Regions from separate parts of the Peribacillus sp. NPDC096379 genome, predicted to be linked through region 2. Evidence: riboswitches for the same ligand, from Rfam matches in the RefSeq annotation. Region 2 holds a riboswitch; each other region holds the start of a gene.

Region 1 (8,107 bases), on a different contig from region 2:
GGGCTTCGGTTACCTGTATTAGCGTCCCAGATAGGAATCGAACCTACGACCTACAGCTTAGGAGGCTGTCGCTCTATCCTACTGAGCTACTGGGACATATAAATAGTTGTGACTGATATATTATAGTTGTTATAAGAAAATTTTTCAAGGTTTATGCGCTAAAGAAAATTGTATTCACTTTGAAATAAATAGGGGGATTGTTTAGGTGTTTTTTAAATCGCCAGACTATTTTGTATTTACGCTGTGATAAAATGGGAAAGAATACTTTTATATTTCCTTCATTTTAAAAAGATTGCGCCAATAGTAATAACCTCAAGGAATTCGAATAGAGTTCATAAAACAATTTTTGCGGGGGGAATCTAATGAAGAAAAATCTATTGTTAATAGTAGTTCTTATTTTTGGAGGCTCCCTTTCACTATATACCCTAGATAAAGCCAAAACAAAGAAACTTCATACACCTCCAGAGTTACTCGCGACAGTTGATGGAGATAAGGTTGCTTATCAGGTTCGCAGTTTTGAAAGGGACGGGATTGTAATTGTGAAAGGCGAAAAAGAAGATCCAATTACTAAGGTTAACCCTCGAACAAAACTTATAATTGATTTCGCTGAAGAACCCGAAAGTTTCATTGTTTCAGAGATGAATAGCTTTGGGGATGAAGAGGATTATTTAAGAACGGAGGAGTGGGATACAGTCAGTTTCAGAGAGTATGCCTTGGACAACTGGGTTGGTTATAAATCTTATGTCATCCATGCAAAGTGGAAAAATGGGCAAGAGGCGACATATTCCATTAAACTGGACGTTAAGCAACTCGTTTCTTATCAGGGATTATTGCCAAGGGAACATGAAAACAGTGCTTTGATTATCCTTGGAAAATCGGGTGTTAGTCCTGTTAATTTTGATGAAAATAAGTATGATTTAAGCCCTATTCACACGATGGATGCAGATGGAAAATTACCATCTGGATATCCTGAATTGAAAATAGAAAGCACCCCCACCTATATTATTTTTGACTATACTCAAGAAGTGTTCCGAACTGATGATGACGAAGAGCTAATAAAATACTTAGAATCCATGCAGAGCAAAGAATAAAAAGTAGTTGTGTCAGAGGATTATTAAACATGATTGTCTGTTGACTCACAATGCAATAATTTTCTGACTAGTTTTCGCATTCAATTGTGTATAATAGATGGATAGAAGCGAAATACATAAACGAAATAGGTGTCTGATCTAGGACTTAAAAGAGAAGTTGGTGAGTGCCAACGCGGTTCCACCACTGTATGAAGATATGGATGGTACCGTAACGTAGACCATAAGCCAGGAGGCCTGCCTGTATTCGTGCACCCAATTTAATTTGCCTGCGGGTATGGGAAGGTGTGTGGCAGACATATGGGGACATCTGTTCATACTATAGACGATTGACTTATAAGGGTCAGACTTCCTAAAAGAAATAGAGGAGGCTGATCTTTTATTTATTCCCTCTAAAAATGCATGGTAAGGGAGTAGTGGAATTTGGGAGATTTGAAAATAGGTAAAATTTTACAAAACAACAAACAGCTAGCTTATATACTCGCATTTGCATTTCTTGCTGTCTCGATGATTGTTGGAATTTCAGTAGGTTCGGTTTCAGTGCCTGTGTCTGAGCTTTTTCGAATTATTGGCAAGGAAGTTTTTCATTTACCGCTGTCAACTGAAGCAAATGTGATGTTTTCGAATATTGTGATGAAAATACGCTTGCCTCGTGTTGTTTTGGCAGGATTGGTAGGAGCATCTCTTGCTATTTCTGGTGCAGCGTTTCAAGGTCTTCTGCGTAACCCGTTGGCCGATCCCTATACACTCGGCGTTTCCTCGGGGGCTTCTGTGGGGGCGGTTGTAACACTATTCTTCGGGTTGTCACTACCTGTTATCGGGTTATTTACTTTGCCATTATTAAGTGTCCTATTTTCGTTCCTGACGATTTTCTCTGTACTGTTGTTTGCACAGAAAATGGATCGCTCGATGAAGGTAGAAACGATTATTTTAACAGGGATTATTTTTAGTTCGTTTTTAGGCGCATTTATTTCCCTGATGATTGCCATGACTGGAGAAGAATTACGTCAGATTATTGGCTGGCTATTGGGGAGTGTCTCAATGCGTGGCTGGAGCTATGTGGGGATTATTTTGCCATTCTTTATCGTGGGAGCTGTGATCCTTATGCTGAATGCACGTGAATTAAATGCCTTATCCTTTGGAGAAGATCGTGCACAGCATTTAGGTGTGAATGTGAAACAAAGAAAGCTACTGATTTTAATTGCAGGTTCGCTGCTAACTGGGGCTGCTGTGGCTGTTTCAGGGACAATAGGCTTTGTTGGCTTGGTGATTCCACATTTCACGAGACAGCTTGTTGGTCCGGATCACAAGCATTTCTTGCCGTTATCGATGATCATTGGAGGTGGATTCTTAATTCTGGCAGATCTTGTTTCAAGAATTATTATTTCCCCAGCTGAATTACCAATTGGTGTTATTACCGCGTTAATTGGTGCCCCTGTCTTTGCCATGATCTTATTAAAACGGCGCAGGATAGAAAGAAGGTGATGAATATGCTAACTGTTACTGAATTAATAGGTGGGTATACAAGGGAAATGCCTGTTTTGAAAAACCTTACCTTCGAGGTTGCCAGAGGAGAATTGTTTGGAATTCTTGGACCGAATGGAAGTGGAAAAACTACGCTGCTCCAAATGATGAGTGGCATATTACCTTATCATAGTGGAGAAATCATGCTTAAAGGAAAAAGGCTGCAGGATTATCGTACGAAGGAACTTGCTAGAGTCATTGCCGTTCTACCTCAGCACTCTACACAGGCTTTTTCCTATACGGTAAAAGAGACGGTCTCTCTTGGTAGATATGCGCATCAAAAAGGTTTACTGCAGAGTTGGTCAACGGAAGATGAAGAAGTTGTGCAAAAGGTTATGGAACAAACAGGTGTCACCCAATTTCAACATGTACCTTTTGAACAGCTTTCTGGTGGTGAGAAACAGCGTGTCTTGCTTGCACAGTCATTGGCACAAGAACCGGAAATTCTTTTTCTAGATGAGCCAACGAATCATTTGGATCTTTCCTATCAGAAGGAGCTACTCGACTTGATGAAAAGGTGGACGAAGGAAAAAGACCTGACTGTTATTTCTATTTTCCACGATTTAAATCTTGCTAGTCTATACTGTGATAGATTGCTACTGTTGGAAAAAGGAAGGATTCAGATCAATGATAGGCCGAATGAAGTGCTGAAACGAGAACGCATTCAAGCGGTATACCAAACGGAAATTGAAAATCGACCACATCCGAGTCTTCCTAAACCGCAACTTTTCATTGTTCCGGCTCATCTTGCCAAGGAGCAGGAGGCACTGGTGATTAATGAGCGATATTTAGAAAGAAATGATGAGTGGATTGCATTGAATTCACCGATCCCGCTTAAGACGCTATCTTCTGGAGTAACAGGAGCTGGAGACAGCTGGAATCAAACGTTTGTGAACTGTCACGTTAAGCGTACTTATGATTGTCATGATCCTCTCGAGGAAATGATAGAGTACTTGTCTGCAAAAGGATTTAATCCAAGCGAAACGGTGGGCATGATGACGAATGTTGATGTGAAGACAGCGGCAGTACGTTTCTATGAAGGCGATGATATCTCCACTTTCATCGTGGTAACGGCGGGTAAAGGAATTCCGGTTCATACATCTCATACTGAAAGAGCTAAAGGACCCAGCGTCCATACATGGGTGTTTGTGAACGGGTGTTTACCGGAAGAAGCGTTTATTCAGAGTCTTGTTATTGCAACAGAAGCAAAGGTAAAGGCGTTATATGAATATGGAGCAGAAACTACGACGGAAGATAGCGTCTTAATTGCTGCCTCGCAACGGGGGACAAACATCCGACAAGGTGAATCCATGGAATCATTAGTTCAGCTAGTTAGCACGGGGGTGTATGAATGTACGGTGCTGGCAATGAAAAATAGAGAATGGAAGGATGGCTGAAATGGAGACGGCACCCATCTACTTTATCACTGGAGGCGTACGTAGCGGGAAGAGCACGTTTGCGGAAAAAGCAGCTCATGAGCTGGCGCGAGCTCATACTGGAACCTTGTTATATTATTTGGCTTGTGGCAGAGCACAAGATGAAGAAATGCAGCAGCGGATTGAGTTGCATCAGCAATCTCGTCAAAATAGTGTTGTTCCATGGCAGTCTGGTGAGTTCCCTAGAAATATTGACAACTCCATCCCTTTTTACAATAAACAGACAATCGTCTTGTTGGATTGTTTGACCACTTGGCTCGATAATGAGTTGTTTTCGATAGATTCAGAGCTCGGCAAACAACATCTCCAAAACGTCTTTGAAAAAATGATGGGAAGTATAGAAACAATACGAAATCATTGCTTCAGCTTGATTGTGGTCAGTAATGAAGTATTGCACGAACCTTTACCAAGTAGTGAAATCGTACAGGCTTATCAAAAAACAATTGGTAGGCTGCATCAGGAACTTGTTGCTCGTTCAACTCAAGCCTATTTGGTTGAATCGGGTATTCCACTCATGATGAAAGGGAGCAAGTAAAGAATGAGCGTATTCATCGGTTATTTAATTAATCTTCAGTTCTTCACGGCAATTCCGATCAAAAAACAGCTTCCCATGGATGAACCATCCATTCATCGAGCTGTTCAGACCTTTCCACTTGCAGGACTGACACTCGGTTTGCTAGTCAGCGGCAGTCTCTTTGCGCTCATGGAGTGGACGCCTTTCTCCTTGCTTGCGATTAGTTTCGTTGTGTGGCTACTGACGATTATTCTAACAGGAGGCCTTCATCTTGACGGATGGATGGATGCGAGTGATGCGTTTTTTTCCTATCAGGACAAAGAAAAGCGGCTTGAAATTATGAGCGATCCGCGAACGGGAGCGTTTGGTGTTTTATCTGTGATCGTCTTATTAAGTGCAAGGTTTCTATTTATTTATGAAATCATTTCAAGAATGAATCTCAGTTCTTTTTTCTTAATTGCCTTAATTCCTACCATAAGTAAAATGGTGATGGGGATGTTGCTCTATACAGCGCCGCTTGCTAAACAAGATGGATTGGCAGCATTTTTTCAAAGAGCAGCGAAAAAAAGTAGTATACATATATATGGCTTGTATCTAATTGTCTTATTAATTATGGCATTTTACATAAGCTTGCCTTTACTTTATATGAGTTTAATCATGATAGCGGTAGCTTGTATTCTCTTTTTATTGATCCGCAGGAAAACCACAATTTGGTTCGGCGGAATCACAGGCGATGTTCTGGGAGCATCGGTAGAAGGAGTGGAGCTGTTTTTATGGCTGACGGTGTGGGCCTTTCCTTACTTCGCCATGGTATGACGGAGGCGAATGTTAAGAAGCAATATGTAGGATGGACAGATTCACGGTTGACAACAGAAGGGTTGCAGGAACTAGAGCGATTACAATCAAGCTATCCAAACTATGATCGGTTGTATTGCAGCGATTTAAATCGTTGCATCCAAACTGCAAATATCTTATTTCCAAATTTTGAGCCTATTTTAAAGAGAGAATTTCGTGAAATGAATTTTGGTGAGTGGGAAGGAAGAACCTATGAGCAATTATTAAGCTCCTCTTATTATAAGCGCTGGTTGGAGCGTCCGTTTGAAATAGAACCGCCACGTGGGGAGAGCTTCGACGACTTTAGTAAGAGAGTAAATCGGGGCTGGAGCGAAATTGTAGAGGATATGAAGCGGAAGGAAACTAAATCTGCTGTAATCCTTACACATGGTGGGGTGATCCGTGATTTGCTTGTTAAATATGCTCCCGAGCAAAAGCCGTTTTGGGGCTGGGAAATTTCTTACGGTTGTGGGTACGAGCTTTACTGGAAGAGCTACGAGCAATTGAGGAGGGGTGAGAGATGCACTTTGTTACAGGCGGTGCCTATAATGGAAAAAGAAAATGGGTAAGGTCGTTACATGAACAAACCCAATGGCTTTCTGCTTATTATGATTATCCACTCCCGCTTCGTTCAAATGATTTTTTAGAAAAAAAGATTGTATTAGAAGGAATTGAGATGTGGATAAAGAATGATGTAGAGAGTAGCGATGGTTCAAACATTCGTGCGAATTGGAAGACGTACATTCAAACATGGCACGACTGGGAGCAGGAGCAAGGAGATCGAAGAATCATTATAATTGGAACCGACATTTCAAAGGGAATTGTCCCAATGAACAAACTAGACCGAACTTGGCGTGATGTTACAGGTTGGGTCTATCAAGACTTGACGGTCCTATCCAACCGCGTCGATATCATTTGGTATGGCTTAAATCAACAATTAAAATAAGGAGATGAAAGCATGAATATTTACACACGTACAGGAGATAAAGGGAAAACCAGCGTCATTGGCGGCCGAGTGGATAAGGATGACGTTCGAGTGGAAGCGTATGGAACGGTTGATGAGGTGAACAGCTATGTTGGGTTAGCTATGGCGGAATTAGATCGTACAAAGTTCGCAGATGTTTTAGAAGACCTGGAGAAGATTCAGCATGAATTATTTGATTGTGGCGGTGATTTAGCAACGATTTCTGATAAAGCACCGGAAAAGCTAACAGCAGAAGCGATTACGTATTTAGAACAGCGTATTGATGAATATATTTCGGAAGCACCACCACTTGAGAAATTTATTTTACCAGGGGGAACGAAGCCAGCCGCAACGATTCATCTTGCTCGTACCGTTGTGCGTCGGGCTGAACGACTGACTGTAACGCTTGTGAAATCAGGGGCCGCTGTTTCTCCTTTGTCACTACAATATTTAAATAGACTGTCTGACTATTTCTTTGCACTTGCACGGGCGATTAATGTTCGCCTTGGGGTTAAAGATGTAGAGTACGTTAGAAGTGCGAAGGTGTTCCACAACACCAAGAAAAAGGAGCAAACGGATTGAAATGAATGTTAAACAAATGAGCCTCCTTGCCATCTTTATTGCTTTATCGGTAGCAGGTGCTTTTATAAAAATTCCAGGTGTTATTGGCAGCGTGGCACTGGACAGTTTTCCTTCGTTACTAGCAGCTTGTTTACTCGGTCCAGTTGCGGGTGCGGTTGTTGGCGGGCTCGGGCATTTCATTTCAGCTATTATAGGTGGAATGTTGCTCGGTCCTCTTCATTTCATTATTATGTTAGAAATGGCCTTACTTGCTTGGACTTTCGGCATTTTGTATCGAAAGGGCAATAAGGTTGGGGCAAGTCTGTTATTTTTTATTGGCAATGCATTTATTTCTCCCTTGCCATTCATTATGATCATCAGCTGGTCATTTTTTGTGGCTTTAATTCCATCGCTGACCATTGCAACAGCGATTAATTTAGGTGTGTCCCTTATTTTGCTGCCGCGATTAACACCTATTTTGCAAAAAATGATGAATGAAGGTGCAAAGGAATGAGGGACGTTTTAAAATTGCCGATATCTAATTCTGAAACATTAATTATTTCATGTGATAATAGCGGTGGGATTGGCATGAAGGAACAGGATATTGTAAAAGTTCCTTATGAAGTAACAGCCTATTACTCATTTCGGGTAGCGGTCATGGAATGCATGGCAGCAGGTGCCAAACCAGTTGCGGTAACCGTTCAGAACTTTTGCGGTGAAGCGGCTTGGGACGACATCTGTACAGGAGTGTTGGCTGGACAAAAAGAGCTAGGTTTGGATATTCCGATTACGGGAAGTACAGAAAGTAATTTTCTATTAGTGCAATCTGCTCTTGGATTGATTGTAATCGGTCAATGGAAAGGTTCAGTCGAAATTAATCGGATGAGGAAGGTGGCTATTATCGGACAACCTCTTGTTGGTCATGAGGTGATCGAGAAGGCAGACCGTATTGCCCCACTTTCTTTATTTAAAGCAGTTTGTGAATACGAAGATGTAGTCGTGCTTCCGGTCGGATCAAAGGGTATTGCCCATGAATGGCGAAAGTTGAGTGATACGGATATTCCAGATGCACTTAGAAATCAAATCAACGTTGCAACATCTGCAGGACCTTCGACTTGCTTCCTTATTTCCTACCCAGATCATCTTGAAGCGGAATTAAGAAAATTGGCAGGAGTTTATTTTGTAG
Region 2 (8,107 bases):
TTATGTAAGAACATAAAAAAATCAATGAAACTTGTAAATATTTGATAAAATATATTTAAGGAACTTATTGACTGTTAGGAAACTAGGAGGTTTTTTAACAGTGAAAGGTAGTATCAAGAAGGACAAGAAAACAGGTAAGTATTACTATGTAATCGATATGGGCATTGACCCATTAACAGGGAAACGGACACAAAAAAAGAAGAGGGGTTTCATCTTTAAGAAATGCTACCAGAACAGGTGAAATAGTTGTGAAAGGCATCCGATAAAGTAAGGGTGCCTTTTTTATTGTACAGATAAATATTAATAGGAAAAACCACTCTGCTTTTTTGCAAGCGGAGTGGCTCCAGAAGTATAATTTCATTAAATGGAAACCTAAAATACAAGCCATAAGACCTTGATTTTTTATTTCTTGTGGTCACAATCGTGGTCACAAAAATGCGTGGAATCACAGTTATATCAACACTTTTAGCGTTCAAACATACCCAACAAACCCCTTAATATTCACCTATTCCTTCTGCCGTATCCTCTCCAAAATCGCCATCACATCATCAGGCTTATGAAATTCAATCGGTGACACGCCTTTCTCAAACACAATTGATTCTGCATCCAATAGCAACACATAACGACCATTAATTTTCCCTAAATGGACATTCTCGCCGAAATCAGAAAGCAATCCTTTCACAGAAGTATTGCCAATTGTCATCCGCATTTCTGCATCAGGTGTATGTTCAACGATTTGTGCTGTGGCTTCAATCACTTGATGTGTGTCGAGTCGCTCTTGAATCTCACGTTTTTCGCTCGCTTCCCAAACTTCCATCGCCTGTTCAAATTGTTGCAGTTCTTCGCTGTTATCAGCGAATGTTTCTTGAACATGCTCCTGTACCATATTCATGACTTGTGCTTTCAAAATTTCTGGCATGGATTCACCATAATCAACGAATTTCAAGAAATCTTCGAAATAACGAGCATGTGAAGCTTGATGAATTTTCAGTTCGCCAGGTTCAACCATGCCTTCTTCTGGCATGTAGGGATATTGGATGGATTTCATGTTTTTCGTTGTGATGGCCATTTCTACGTTGCGAATTAAAGTTGCTTCGTCCGAGATAGAAGCGACTTTAGGTTCGAAATCGCATTTAAGCAGGAATACGAATGGTTCATCAAAGTATTTTGTTAATTTTGCACTTGCAATGAGAAAAACCCCACCGCGAACTGCACTTGTGTCTAAATATGCGCTGACAAATTGCTCATTTTCTTCATGAAATTGTTCCTTTGAGTCCGCAAAACGAACACGATTGAATAAATTATAGTTCGGATTAGAGTCTAACTCATGACCTTCCTCGACGATAAAAAAGCCAATTTTAGTTGGAACTTGTTCGGCTTTTGGATGCCGATCTACTTTACGCTTGCTAATCTTCATTAATTCCCCATCAAGGAAATCCTTGAGTGAACTTTCTTCATACTCTTCTTCGTCCAATGTTTGGAAATGCTTATATCGCTTGTCCGCCTGATCACCTTTTCCCTCGACGGATATAACGTAAAAGGATAAATATTGTATTGAAAAATCCATTGCATTCACCTATTTTCTTTATTTCATGCTTATTTAGTATAAGAATGCGTGCTTGTTCCGTCAATGAGCATGTTTTAGTTTTTGATAGAACAGGGATGTTCAATCATTAAGAAATAGTATTCATTCAATTGGCAGGAAAGCGAGTGTTAAATTTACCATTGTTGTTAAAGTTTTAAAATTTTTACCGATATATAATTAAACGATTTAATACAGTTTTGAGGAGCTAAGATTAATGAACCCATTTATTAAGAGAAACAAAAAAAAACATGAGGGAAACTTGTACGAACAATATGAAGAGATCGTTGAGATTAATGTTGAAAACTATCAGGATGTTTTAACTCAAATGAACATGATTCAACTAACGAAAAAAGATTTATGTATTGCGCGTTCGTTTCAGCCATTGGTTAAAGAAAATTTAGAAGAGATTGTTGGAAATTTTTATCTGAATTTAGAAAAACAGCCGGGGCTGATGAGAATTATTCAAGATAATAGTTCAGTTGAACGATTGAAAAAAACATTGTTTCGACATATATATGAAATGTTTAGTGGACAAATTAATGATGAATACATAAAGCAGAGAAATATCATTGCACATGTGCATGTTAGAATTGGGTTGCAACCAAAATGGTATATGTGTGCATTTCAAGATTTACAAAAATCATTAATTGATTTGGTTACACCAATGGCAGAAACTATTGAAGAGTACCGTGAAATCGTACTTGTAATCACAAAACTATTAAGCTTAGAACAACAAATCGTTCTGGAAGCTTATGAATTGGAAAGTGAAGAGATCCGTAACCAAATTGAATCGGAAAAACAAGTTATTAAAACGACTATACAAACAAACACTCATGAATTAGCGGCAGTCAGTGAAGAAACGAATGCTGCTACACAAGAAATTCAGAATAAAATCAGTGAAATTCAATCTTTAACAGAGGTAGGCTCCAATATTGCAATTGATACTGTTCAAAAGTCAAAAGAAGGAGTTACTCTTTTGAAAAATGTGGAAACGTTGATGGTCAACTCTCAAGAAGCCATGAATCAATTCTCTAACCAGATGGAGCACTTAACTAATACTTCGCTTAAAATAAATGGAGTGGTTACAATGGTTACACAAATCGCTGACCAAACAAATTTATTGGCGTTGAATGCTGCAATCGAAGCAGCAAGAGCTGGTGAAAATGGTAAAGGGTTTGCTGTCGTAGCAGGAGAAGTAAGGAAGCTTGCTGAAAATACGAAGAAATCAGTATCTGAAGTTTCATTGTTAATTAGTGGAATCCAATCTTATACAGAAGAGATGAGCTCCTTTATAAATTCAGTCAAGGATGATATGAAGAATGCAAAGGAACATTCTGGAGAAACGACGGTGTTTTTTAATCAAATTCTATCTGCGATGGAAAAAGTAATGAAACAAAATGTGAATATAGCTGGTGAAATGACCGATTTTACAGAAATCTTCCAAAGTCTTAGCTCTGGGTTTGATAAAGTAGCCGTTTCTTCAGATGAATTAAGTCGCTTAACGACAAATTTATAAGTTGAAAACTAAGGAATCTGAATCGAAAGATAAATGAGGGTGTCCCATAAAGACCTAGCACTCTAAATCAGTATACAGTGTTCCATACACTAATTTTGTGCTGTATTTAGTTATTGCGAGGTCTGACCTTTGATTTCGAGAATAATTATTACAGGAATTTCCTCGTTAGAATATATAATAATTCTCTAGTCAATTAAAAAATGAAGTAAAAAGCCAAATAAACATTTTTGTTATGAAAAACCCGAATTTCCAATGAAATTCAGATCTCATCTGAAAAAATTTGGTGATTGAGTTTACGGTTATTTCAACATTAACCCCGTTAGAATATTTAATTTACTCCTATTCTCAAAAAAGTAAAAGTAAAAAATGTTTCTTTAAGGGGCGGATTGAGAAAAATGTATCTGAAGCTAAATTAAAGGAAGCTAGAAAAGACAAGAGATTTCCTATTATTAGATAGGAATTTTAAATTATGCTAATGTATATTTTTGGTTCAATAGATAGCTGTCAGTGTGCTATTTAAAAGTCTACAAATAAAAACCTTGTCTGCTGATTAAAAAAATGGTATAGTAATAAAGCGATGAGCTAATTTGCATAAGACGAGGAACATGCTTAACGCACGTTAGGGATGTGGCCCAACGGTTTCTCGCCGCAAACGCATCAAAGACGCCTGCTTTGCAGGCGTCTTTTTCAATGTAATAAATGGAAACTAGGTTACCCTAAAAAACACGTAATTAGATCTCGCATTTTAGGTTATAAAGACTATTAATTGTGTGTAGTGTGCACAAACTAACCATTATTGGAAATCACGTTTATTTTTTTGAAACTTCTTTTGCAATTTTTATGTCTTCTTTTACATCCTCTTTAATATCATCTGTTAATTCTTTTGTCGCTTTTTTAAATTCCCGTAGTGAATTTCCGACGGCTCGTCCAATTTCAGGAAGCTTACTAGGACCAAAGACGATAAGTGCTAATATAAGGATGAGAATTAAACCTGGCACACCAATATTGGAAAACATATTTTCACTCCTCTTGTGTAGATATCTATTATTATAGACTTTTATCAAGCGTTTGCAAGATGGATATTTAGCGTAAGACTCCTGATCATACTAAGAATAAAAAAGTAAAATGAATTGTATTTTTCTCAATCATTTAGGCTTGCAATCTTTGTTCATTTCAGATATTATACTAATACAAGCTGCGTTGTACGTATTGATAATTAAGTTTTAACCTTTAAGCTGTAATAGGGAGTTTTATATCAAAACAAGAATGTCAGGCCTTTTTCATTGACTGAGGACATACAGGACTGTTTTTGCAAACACCCACTTTGAGGAGTGGTGGTTTAAAACTTTATTACTGAGCTTACGGCAATGGCGGCTACCTAATTGTTAGGGACAAAACCAGTTCTTTATAGAACTGGTTTTTTTAATATTCCAAAAGAAATCTCTCGTATCCAAGGATCCAATTCTTGGGTATGGGAGTGTTCTACATATATGTCTTAAGATTTTCCACGCCTCAGGAAACAGCTAAAGTACATGAATCTCATCAATTCTAAGGATTCAGTATCTGTTTTTAACTCCGCCAATTCATTAATATATTGTCTTCATTCGTCTAATCTATCTTACCAACATTTTAATCTTTTTATGAAAGAACAGATGTGTTCCTGCAAAAGGAGCTCATTTAAATGAAAATTATAATAAGACTTTTAGCAGTTCTTGATTAAATTTGTCTTTTTCATCATAAAAAAGACCATGTCCGCTATTTTCAAAAGGAATGAGTTTAGACTGAGGGATATTCTTGTGCATCACCTGAGCTAATTCATACGGACATACTTGATCTTTTTTACCATGCAGAATAGTTGTTGGAATCCTGATTGCAACTAAGTCGTTTCTTAGATCTTCATCACGTAAGGATTCAGAAGCCTTCATTGTCCCTTGACCAGATGCTTCAAAACCAAGTGTCAAAAACCAGTCGTTAAATTCACGACTAATTTTACTTGCAAAAAACATCTTGCCGAATTCATCAAGTATCTTTGGTCGATCCTGATAGGCTTGACTAATAATTGAATTTACTGCCGAAACCGGCATTCCATACGGAAAGTTATTCCTTTGAACAAACGATGGGGCTGCAGCACCTGCAAGAATTAATTGGCTAATATTGTGCCCGGCGTGTCTAGACATATAACGGGTTGCAATGACACCACCGATTAAAAAGGCAATTAAAGTAGGATTAGTTAATTTTAACGTGTCAATAATCCCGCGGATATCATCAGCCATTTCGTTATACGAGTATAAGCTAAAGGGGCGATCTGATTTTCGAAATCCACGTAAGTCAAGTGCAATGCAGCGAATCCCGTATTCAGGCAGAATATCTAACTAATATTCGTACATTTTATGATTGACAGGCCAACCATGAATAAATAAGGCTGGTTTCCCATTTCCAATATCCTCTACAAAAATATTTACATTGTTATCAGTCTGGATATAATAGGCCATTAAATCACCCTCTCATTCACCGGTATATGGATCGAATGATGAAAAAAATGATAAGATATTCGAAACTATTTACAACGTTTATCCCTGAATTATCTGACCAAATAAAAAGATACTTGCGAAATCAGACAAGATGATATAATCTTAATCCCAATAAACTTTTTATTGCGAGAATTCAAAAAATGAATAATATTCAAACGATAGGTGTTAAAAGCAACAAGCAACATGTTTTTAACTTAAAAGGGAAGTTCGGTGTAAATCCGACACGGTCGCGCCACTGTTATGGGGAGTTCTTTATCGTTAACCACTGTTTCATCATGAAATGGGAAGGGATAGAAAACGATGAACCTAAGTCAGGAGACCTGCCTATTGGATGCGCTTATTACCTACGCGAAAATAGGGAGGAGTGATAGCCGTATGTTGAAACTGATTGCTAGTCTCAACTCTAGTTAACTATGTCTATCATTAGTCTCTCTTTATTGCAAAGAGAGACTTTTTTATTGAGGCAATTAAAATTGAAATGGGGGAACAATAATGGGAATTAAAAGTTCAAACGTAGGCTATCCGAGAATTGGTGAAAATCGCGAATGGAAAAAATGTTTAGAATTGTTTTGGGCAGGAGAGCTGACCGAGTCGCAATTTACAAGCAAGATGGAAGAAATTCGCCTATCACATTTACGAAAACAACAGGAAAAAGGAATTGATCTCATTCCTGTCGGTGATTTCAGTTATTATGATCATGTATTAGATACAGCTGTTATGTTTGGGCTCATCCCAACACGATTTAAAACAGAAGGAAAGCAACTTTCACTTCAAACCTATTTTGAAATTGCCAGAGGCAGTAAAGGTAAAGTAGCATCAGAAATGACAAAATGGTTCAATACAAACTATCACTATATCGTGCCCGAGTTAGAAGATGCACAACCGGTTTTAGTAGAAAACTGGCCATTGAAATTATATAAAGAAGCAAAAGAAAAATTAGGGATAAATGGGAAGCCTGTCATCCTCGGGCCGATCACTTTTTTGGCATTGTCAAAAGGATACGATGATCAAAAACGCAAGGAATTGTTACAAGCGCTTATTCCACTTTACGTCGAAGTATTGCAACAATTAGAAGAAGCGGGTGCTGAGTGGATACAAATTGATGAACCACTTTTAGTAAAGCAGATTGATCGTGAAATTTTACGTGATGTTAATGAAGTGTACACAGCTTTTAAAAAGTCCGTCCCAAACGTAAAAATCATTCTACAAACGTATTATGAAAGTATCGAACATTATCAAGCCATCGTTCAATTACCAGTTGCAGGAATTGGTCTCGATTTTGTTCACGACGAAAACATGAATATTGCTCAATTACAAGCAATTGGTTTCCCGAAAGATAAGGTTTTGGCAGCAGGAGTCATTGACGGCCGAAATGTCTGGAAAGCCAATTTACAAGAGAAAGCAAAACTCATCGGAACATTAACAAGTATAGTTGACGATAATCGTCTCATAATTCAACCATCTTGTAGCTTACTTCATGTTCCTGTGACAGTGAAAAGTGAACAAAGCTTAGAGGCCATTGTTAAAAATGCACTATCTTTTGCAGATGAAAAACTGGATGAAGTGGTCTTGTTAACGAAATTTGCAAAACATGAACTAACTGTTGAAGAGCTTGACAAATGTGACCAAGCAGTTAGATTATTAAATCATTCATCGTTCCGAAACGTGAGAGAAGTGCAAGATACATTAGTAAATTTATCTCATTATTCAATAACTCGCGTAGATGCAAGCGAACGAAAAGCATTGCATGATAAACGATGGGATTTACCATTACTTCCAACGACAACAATCGGTAGTTTCCCGCAAACGAAAGTGGTACGAAAGCAACGTTTGAAATGGCGAAAAGGGGAACTATCAAACGAACAGTATGAGCAATACATTAAAGAAGAAATTAAAAAGTGGATTGATATTCAAGAAGAACTTGGTTTAGATGTACTCGTTCATGGTGAATTTGAACGGACAGATATGGTTGAGTTCTTTGGTGAAAAATTAGCAGGTATTGCGATTACAACGTATGGCTGGGTGCAATCATATGGTTCACGTTGTGTTAGACCACCAGTTATTTTTGGTGATGTCGTCTTAACAAAACCAATGACAGTAAAAGAAACGGTTTATGCGCAAAACTTGACCACAAAACCTGTAAAAGGCATGTTAACAGGCCCTGTGACCATTTTAAATTGGTCATTTGTGCGTGATGACATAAGTCGTAAAGATGTCTTAAGTCAATTGGCATTGGCAATCCGACAGGAAGTCGAAGCTTTAGAAGCAAGCGGTATCGGTATGATTCAGGTCGATGAACCAGCCTTAAGAGAAGGATTGCCGTTGAAAACAGAAAAAACTGAAACCTATTTAAAAGTAGCGGTTGATGCTTTTAAATTATCAACATCGTCTGTGAAGGAAGAAACACAAATTCATACTCATATGTGTTATGCGAACTTTGAAGATATTATTGAAGCCATTGATGCACTTGATGCA
Region 3 (8,107 bases), on a different contig from region 2:
GCTGCAAAACCAATTGTCCCACTAAACAACAGCATAATTGTTAATGGAATAAGCCATCTTCGTAAACCATCAATAGACACTGTTAATCTTTCCTGTTCAAATAAACGGAAAAAAGCGAGCAATCCCAGTACAGCAAAACCAATGATAACAACCCGAACAATGGAACCATCCGCATCATACGGGGTAAACGTATCAAGAACCGCTAAAAAAACAATGGTTAGCAGAAAAAATAAAAAAAGATTTCGACGGACAGCTACCCAGTAATGAATTAAATATGAAATGAGCCAAATCAAAACAAAAAACAATAAGGTTCTAAAGCTGTTTGTTAATAACATCCAGTCCGCTTTCACCATTCTTGAAATATTCATTTTCATATCACTTATAAGTTCCCCAATCCAAGCGAGTTCAAAAAGTGAAAACTGCGAATATAAATATTGAATGGAAACAGTTGTATATACCACAAAAATCATTATTCTTACAACCCAATGCACCTGTAAAAAGTACGAAAGCAAAGAAAGACACATAAATACAATAAACACGCCCATATTATCGGTATCTGTCAGTTGATTAACCGGCTGTAGCCATTCCCATAACAACAAAGTGCCGTATCCGTATAAAACCACTTTCAACAATATATCGAGTAGACTAGTTCTTTGAATCATTGAGCCATCACCTCGACTAATCCAGATTCAAAATGTCCCTGCTCCAAATAACTAACTCTCATCCCTCTTATATAGGCGGATCGCTTTGCAAAAAGATCTTCAGCTGCTAACTGTCCTTCTTTTTTTATACAAACTATCGTAATGGACTGGTTCATTTTATACGCACTGATTTGTTCCACCATTCTTTGATCCAAATGCGAAGTAATCAAGATGATCGCTACATTTTGAGATAATACGGTTTGATGTGATCCAAGCAAGGAACTTAAACTCCCTTTTTCATCTGCTTCTGTTTTGGCAAGTCGGTAAAGGATTCTTTGGAGCTGTCCATCTCCACCTCGGATCGGTAGTGGCGCCTCATGCATCGCCGAACCTGCATAGCCAACTAGTATCCCTTTCTTCAGAAGAACATGCGCGAAGGAGGCAGCAAATACTACCGAATCTTCAAAGGACTCTGATGAAGCTTCATCCAGGACCAAATATACATCATGACTTTTCTGTTCTTCAAATTCCTTGGTCATAATGGCATTCTTATTGGCTGTCGCTTTCCAGTTAATCCATGACATTTGGTCACCCGGCTGGTATTCTCGAACTCCACTGACAATTGAATGCTCTCTTTGCATCTTTTTTACAGACCCTGCTTCTCCTTGATTAAAGAAATTCTCCAATTGCTTATACGACAAATCATAATAAGCAGGCCAGACTAGGACTTTTTTTGGAAGATCATAATTGGCTTCCTTTTCAAATAATCCAATCATATCTCCAGTTTTCAGACGGATCGCAGACAAGCCGTGCTCCCCTCTTGGAAGATTATGAAGCAAAAACGTAATCGAAAATGATTTCCGGAACCAAGGGAAAATGAACGCCTTCTTCATGGACGTGTTTTTGCCTAATCGGCCATTAAGCTCTTCTTCCACTAGAAGAAATAACAACGGGAAGCGGTCTTTTCGTGTGATTTCAATTCTGGCTTCAATCGATTCCCCTGTTCTGAGTTCCGTTTTATCTAACGATCTTGTTACCGTGAACTTGTGGATAGGATAGAAAAACAGCCCTATCGAATAAAGGGCAAATGGCAGAAACGTATAGAACAGAAACCAACTGAGAAAACCTCCCTGAAACATCGCAAACCCAAATGCCAAGACTACCAAACTAATAAGCACTACAACCTTTGCATAAGGTCTCATTTTCTCTACCAACGATTTCATCATTAATTCACAGCCCTTTTTACTGGTACAGGAATATTATCAATAATTTCAGCAACCACCTGCTCAGCTGTAATCCCTTCGTACTTCGCTTCAGATTTCAAGATAAGGCGATGCGATAACACAAATGGGGCAAGATATTGAACATCGTCCGGCAACACATAATCCCGGTCATATAATAGAGCGTAGCTTTGAGATGCTTTCATTAAGGCAATCGAACCACGAGGACTCGCACCTAAATATACACTGCGATGCTGGCGCGTTGTTTGTGTCATTTCAACAATATAATGCTTAATCGCATCATCGACAATAACCGCCTTTGACTCTTGCTGCAAACCGCGTAGTTCAACCAATGACATAACGGGTCCAAGACTATCAAGCGGTGAAGCCAAACGCGCACGATTCAAAACTTCCACTTCTTCAAATATATCTGGGTATCCCATTTTCATTTTTAATAAAAAACGATCAAGTTGAGCTTCAGGAAGAGGGTACGTTCCTTCATATTCGATAGGGTTTTGTGTTGCCATAACAAAGAATGGTTGCTCCAGCACTCTCGTTACACCATCAATCGTCACACTTGCCTCTTCCATCCCTTCTAATAAGGCTGACTGAGTTTTCGGAGATGTTCGATTAATCTCGTCAGCCAGGATAATATTCCCCATAATCGGCCCAGGACGAAAAGTAAATTCTTGCTCCCTTGGATTATATATGGAAACGCCTGTTACATCAGACGGCAGCAGGTCAGGTGTGAATTGAATTCGTTTAAAGTCTGCACTGATTGACTTGGCCAGCGCACGGACCATCATCGTCTTACCTACACCTGGAACATCTTCCAATAAAACATGACCTCCCGAAAGTAAAGCCACTACACTTAATTCTGCTATATCTCTTTTCCCAATAATAACCTTCTCGATATTACGTATCACTTCATTTAACTTTGGGTGCTTTCCTTCATATGTCATACCTTACCTCCTGTGATTCATCCCTTATCGATTTTCAAAAGATCTGAAAAAACAACTAACCTTTTCATCCTATCGACACAATTCATTTAAAATTACTTTAACTTAAACTACATTCGACGACTCCCTTTCTAACCCTTCTTTTTCCAATATATTTACAAACTTTACATAATGGCCTTACCCAGTAGAGTTGAGCATATTTCGCATCAAAATGAGTTTTATCAAACTGGAAGAAAAATGGTGGATCTTTCATTCAACATATATCATAATTGCACAAATTTTCAAATTTTTAGATCTAGTAAACATATGTATTAGTAAACATCACAAAAAGTATGACTTTCTTATCGGAATTATATGGTAAACTATTGATAAGTGAATATAATCTTGCAGAAAAAAGGTGCTGAACTTTCAGCTTAATAGGGAATTCGGTGAAGAACCGAAGCTGTTTCCGCAACTGTAAGTGCGATGAAATAAGGATATGCCACTGTTTTATTTAACGGAATCGGACGTAGCACGCAATCCGTTATATAAAATGGGAAGGACCTTAAAGTAAATGGATGCACAAGCCAGGAGACCTGCCTTCTTTCCATCGTATTATACTCTTCGGAAGATAAGAGGATTGTACGGCAACTCTCATCTTTTCTTTCCAACTGGATATGTAGGATGGTGTGCCGCCCAATTTTCTTGGTCGGTTTTTTTGTTATAAAAAACGATTTCAAGGGCTATTCACTCTATTCATCATATAAGGGGGATTACATTTGACAAAAAAAGATTTCCGTTTTATGTGTTACCCGTACATGCGCGAATCCGCTTCAACAGTGGACTTCGAGATCAGGACTGACTCCTTGACATCTCGTATTGGCTTAGCTTGTGCATTTACTAAAAACGTACCTGTTGTACACAAAGATTTAATGTACTTACTCGACATGGGCTATAATCTAAACGGCTCAGTACGCGGACGATTAGGTATCACGCAAGAAGACTTAGATCGCCTAAGTGGTATGTATGATTTTTATACAGCAGAGGTCAAAGACTCTATCGGTACTTTTGTCTTGCCACAAGGAACTCCCGGTGCCTGTATTTTGCACACTTGCCGCAGTGAAGCGAAGAAGTCAGTAAGAGCGCTACATAAAGTGAGTCTTGAAAGAGAAGTTCCTAAAATCCTGTTCGATTACGCTCATTTACTAGCAAACGTTTTATTCGTTATGGCCGTCTATGTAAATAAACAACTTGGTGTTGAGGAAATCCCTCACGAGAGTATATGCTATGACATTAAATCGACGAAAAAATAATACATCCATCCATTTATAGGAATGAGAAATGAGGAGAACACAATGAAAAAATTCATATGGAACAATTGGTTACTCGCACTAATGCTTTCTTTTATTTTAGTACTTGCTGGCTGTGGGAATAATAATCAAACAGCACCAAGTAAGGATAATGCCCCTGCAAGTGAAATTAAAAAAGAAAAAGACCAGCCCTATTCAGTAACTGATGATCTTGGCGACAAGATCACCTTTGATAAAGTACCTGAAAAAGTGATCTCCCTTCAACCAAGCAATACAGAAATTCTCTTTGCTCTAGGAGCAGGTGAAAAAGTAGTTGGGGTCACAGATGTTGATAACTATCCAAAAGAAGCTGCCGATATTGAATCTGTTTCTGATTCAATGAATATTAACGCAGAGAAAATAATTGCGTTAAACCCAGACGTCATCATCGCCTATACAATTGGCGACGAAGCTACTTTACAGCCGCTGAAAGATGCGGGAATCCCAATCTTTGTCATTGCATCTGCTGCTACATTTGAAGATGTTTACGGAGACATTCAGCAAATTGCTGAAGTAATGGGCGTTAAGGAGAAAGGGAGCGAAATCGTCGATACGATTAAAAACCAAGTTGCAGCTGTCATTGAAAAAACAGACTCTATTAATGAAAAGAAAAGTGTCTATTTAGAAATAAGTCCTGCTCCAGAAATCTACACACCTGGAAAGAAGACATTTCAACAAGAAATCCTTGCAAAAGCGGGTGTAACCAACATATTTGAGGATCAAGAAGGTTGGATCAAAGTTTCTGAGGAAGAAGTTATTAAACGCAACCCTGCTGTCATCACAACAACTGCCGGTTTTATTGAAAAACCTGAACAAGAAATTAAGAGCCGTACAGGGTGGGACCAACTTACAGCCGTTAAGGAAGACAAAGTATACTACTTAAATGAAGACGTGATGTCCCGTCCAGGACCACGTATTGGTGAAGCTGTCGAGCTTGTTGCCAAAACCGTTTACCCAGATCTATTTAAATAAGATCGATACAAATCCTCTTTATTGAATGACAACCAGGAGGAACCAAATATGCTGAAACGCTTCTTTTTCAGTAACATTGCTCATATTCTTAAGGCTTATCCAGACAATCACAGAAAACGTAAAGAACAGAAAAGGCTGCCCCGCGGGACAGCCTTTTCTGTTCTTTCTATCTTGAACCTTCTACCTATTTCGGTCCATTCTTCATTTATCTAAAAACGAATCATAGTCATTTGACATATCAATCTCATCATTCTACCTCCACCGTTCAAACCATTTCCGAATTTTTTCTTTGTTACGTTCAAGAATTTTCTTGGACGTCGTATTTTCCTTTTGTTTTTTCCATTCAAAGAAGCTGGCAAGCGCGATAAGAACGATACCGCCAATGATCAAGTAGAGCCACCATGGCAGATTGCCCCATAGGTGATTAGTGTTCATATAGATATTTAACAAAATAGTCCCTGTCCCCGCTAAGAAATACGATTTATATTTCACAATAAATCCGAAGATGATTGCGACTAATGCCAACGTACCAATTACCAATGCATCATATACGGTATTTCCTTGTAGTGCATCCATGATTAATACTAAAAATAACAAAGGAACAATAACTAGTTCGATGGTTTGCGTCGTATGCCCATCAGCGAATACTTTTCTCAGCAATAATGTGCTGATGATAAACAATGGAAGAATCGTGACTTCTGTTGCTACGAGAGTTGGAATGTTAAATTGATCGATAATAACATAATATGGATATAAGCTTAATACGACCGCTGCTGTAAGATAGATTTTCTTTTCTAATTGATCTAAAGTGAAAGCCCGCATAACAAGTAAATAGCCGCTGACTAAGCAGGCTGCGATGATTTCTAACGCGGGATAACTTTCCACATTCGTAAAAAAACGCCAGTTAATTGTCACCACATACAGAAACCCTACGATTCGATACACATCAATCACTAGATACGTCTCTTCTTTTCGAACCATTCCGCGGAAAAACACCTTGCTCATCCAAGTCATCACACATAATGCAACGAACAACAACACAGTACCTGCAAGTATTGATAACTCGTTTGCATAGCGCACATAAAATAAGAATGTTAGCATCAGCGGGATCGCAATAAAATGTTCCCACTTCCGTTTCATCATTAAATAGATCGCAAACGCGGCTTGAATGGTGAAAAGTACAACTGAAAGTACATTCAAGTTGCTAGAAAAACGGAATATATTCCAATCTGACAAATAAACAAGGAGAGTCAGATTTAAGAATACTAGTAAATAATAATCAATCATCCGTTTCCATTCTGGATTCACTCGACTCCAAAGAATCGTTATCAAAGCTGCCGTAATTGTGCAAGTAAAGATTAGATAGTTGAAAAGCTTATATTCCTGAAAAACAAGTAATACTTGCAACTGAAGAACTGTAAATCCAATGTACGTGAATGTAAAACGCTCCCACACAATCGTTGTCCTCACTGCGCTGACCACATAAAGACTGAGCGGTATTAAGTAGAAATACATATTTGCACCTGTCACACTTATATAAAGATAACCAAGTGCTACCACAAGAAGGTTGGTCAGATGGCTGAACCAAAAGAAATAATTTCTGCCCATCCTCGAATATTTCCCTACATATACTGACAAAACATAGAACAATAATGGTCCTAAGAATAGATATGACATCCAGATATATTCATTCTCAAATTTGAAAATGGCCCATACGGATGCATACACACCGGCGCTTGTATAAACAACCGGAATCCATAGAAGATGATGGCGATATAAATAAACGGACAGAACTTGAATTGCTGCTGAAACCATCATTAAAGCGGTAATTAGAGTGGATTGCAATGTTCCAAAATAGAGCGTCATAAACGACACCATCGATAGGACCTGACCGGTAATAATAAAGATATTAAAAAAGCTTTTATACGATTTTTGCAAGAAATAGCCTAGCCCGATTAAAAGCAATGCGACAATCATGACATGTAAACTAAATGGAATAGTAAAGTCATACCATCTGCTTGTTTCGCTTATATACAGATACAAAATGAGCAATGAACCCGCTAGGGATAACGGAAAACCATACGTACTAATATCCTTCATCCATTTTTCTGTCACTTTATTATGACTGAAGAATAATAAACCAGATATCGCGGCAAGAAAGAGACTGACGATTAACCAATCTCCATTCACCATATTGATAAAAGTCAAAAACAGCATCACACTACTTGAAAGAATCCCTACACTCGAACGGAAAACCTCTATTTTTTTTGCGACATTATATACAAACAGCCCTAAATAAAGGAGGATTTGAAGCACAAATACGAAACTAGAGTGCACTGCAAAGGTCCATTCAAATGCCCAGCCAAGATAAACAAGTGACAGATTAAATAAGACGATTGCTGGATAAGTAAACACGACTTGCTTCGTTTGAATGGCTAAGAATACATATTGTGCGGCTAGAAGGATTAGTGCAATGAAAATCTGTGCATAGCCTTCTCCAAACACTTGTGCATTCGCATAGGCAAATACAAGTACACTACTCGTAATGCCCGTATACACAAAGCTTTTCGATACTTCTTCATTTCTTTTAGCCATAAATACAGAAAGAACAATGAACATGATCGGAAGCATAGCAAAAGCAATAGAAGTGAAGTCACTCAATACTGCCGCGTTCAAGACAAGATGGATATAGCCATAGCTGAATACAAGACTAAATGCAAAATTGTAATACTTTTGATTGTATTTTATCGTGAACACTAGGAATTGCAGGGATGTTAAAAGCAAAGTAAATGAATACAATACTGTGCTTGAAGCTAGTGTAAACACGACAAATGCTTCGACGAAAATTTTAAATTGGATGAAGTAAAATAAATAGGGTTTGAATACAGCCAATGGTTGATGACTTTTCAAACGATCCATATACCATAAAAATAATAAGTTAAACAACACGAGTAGAATAAATAATGTTTCTGTAGTTGGCGCCACAT

Evidence for each region. Region 2 has a riboswitch for cobalamin ahead of metE (5-methyltetrahydropteroyltriglutamate--homocysteine S-methyltransferase). Riboswitches for the same ligand answer to the same signal wherever they lie in the genome.
Region 1: another riboswitch for cobalamin. It lies ahead of ACIQZI_RS19390 (FecCD family ABC transporter permease); the one in region 2 lies ahead of metE (5-methyltetrahydropteroyltriglutamate--homocysteine S-methyltransferase).
Region 3: another riboswitch for cobalamin. It lies ahead of ACIQZI_RS22635 (hypothetical protein); the one in region 2 lies ahead of metE (5-methyltetrahydropteroyltriglutamate--homocysteine S-methyltransferase).

Annotation. Positions count from the first base shown of each region.
Region 1 is NZ_JBIWFD010000004.1:479,890-487,996, reverse strand. Features, by position in the region: tRNA gene ACIQZI_RS19400 (tRNA-Arg) at 23-96, opposite strand; gene ACIQZI_RS19395 (hypothetical protein) at 363-1,091, shown strand; cobalamin riboswitch at 1,202-1,347, shown strand; gene ACIQZI_RS19390 (FecCD family ABC transporter permease) at 1,512-2,573, shown strand; gene ACIQZI_RS19385 (ATP-binding cassette domain-containing protein) at 2,573-4,009, shown strand; gene ACIQZI_RS19380 (bifunctional adenosylcobinamide kinase/adenosylcobinamide-phosphate guanylyltransferase) at 4,002-4,583, shown strand; gene cobS (adenosylcobinamide-GDP ribazoletransferase) at 4,587-5,378, shown strand; gene ACIQZI_RS19370 (histidine phosphatase family protein) at 5,336-5,965, shown strand; gene ACIQZI_RS19365 (bifunctional adenosylcobinamide kinase/adenosylcobinamide-phosphate guanylyltransferase) at 5,917-6,342, shown strand; gene ACIQZI_RS19360 (cob(I)yrinic acid a,c-diamide adenosyltransferase) at 6,355-6,942, shown strand; gene ACIQZI_RS19355 (ECF transporter S component) at 6,944-7,435, shown strand; gene ACIQZI_RS19350 (hypothetical protein) at 7,432-8,107, shown strand, end outside.
Region 2 is NZ_JBIWFD010000002.1:858,449-866,555, forward strand. Features, by position in the region: partial or broken gene ACIQZI_RS13340 (Arm DNA-binding domain-containing protein) at 101-235, shown strand; gene ACIQZI_RS13345 (DUF3900 domain-containing protein) at 506-1,567, opposite strand; gene ACIQZI_RS13350 (protoglobin domain-containing protein) at 1,800-3,101, shown strand; gene ACIQZI_RS13355 (twin-arginine translocase TatA/TatE family subunit) at 3,911-4,117, opposite strand; partial or broken gene ACIQZI_RS13365 (alpha/beta fold hydrolase) at 4,790-5,593, opposite strand; cobalamin riboswitch at 5,776-5,974, shown strand; gene metE (5-methyltetrahydropteroyltriglutamate--homocysteine S-methyltransferase) at 6,122-8,107, shown strand, end outside.
Region 3 is NZ_JBIWFD010000009.1:9,445-17,551, forward strand. Features, by position in the region: gene ACIQZI_RS22620 (transglutaminaseTgpA domain-containing protein) at 1-662, opposite strand, end outside; gene ACIQZI_RS22625 (DUF58 domain-containing protein) at 659-1,867, opposite strand; gene ACIQZI_RS22630 (AAA family ATPase) at 1,867-2,823, opposite strand; cobalamin riboswitch at 3,199-3,417, shown strand; gene ACIQZI_RS22635 (hypothetical protein) at 3,618-4,112, shown strand; gene ACIQZI_RS22640 (ABC transporter substrate-binding protein) at 4,155-5,120, shown strand; gene ACIQZI_RS22645 (hypothetical protein) at 5,169-5,333, shown strand; gene ACIQZI_RS22650 (hypothetical protein) at 5,373-8,107, opposite strand, start outside.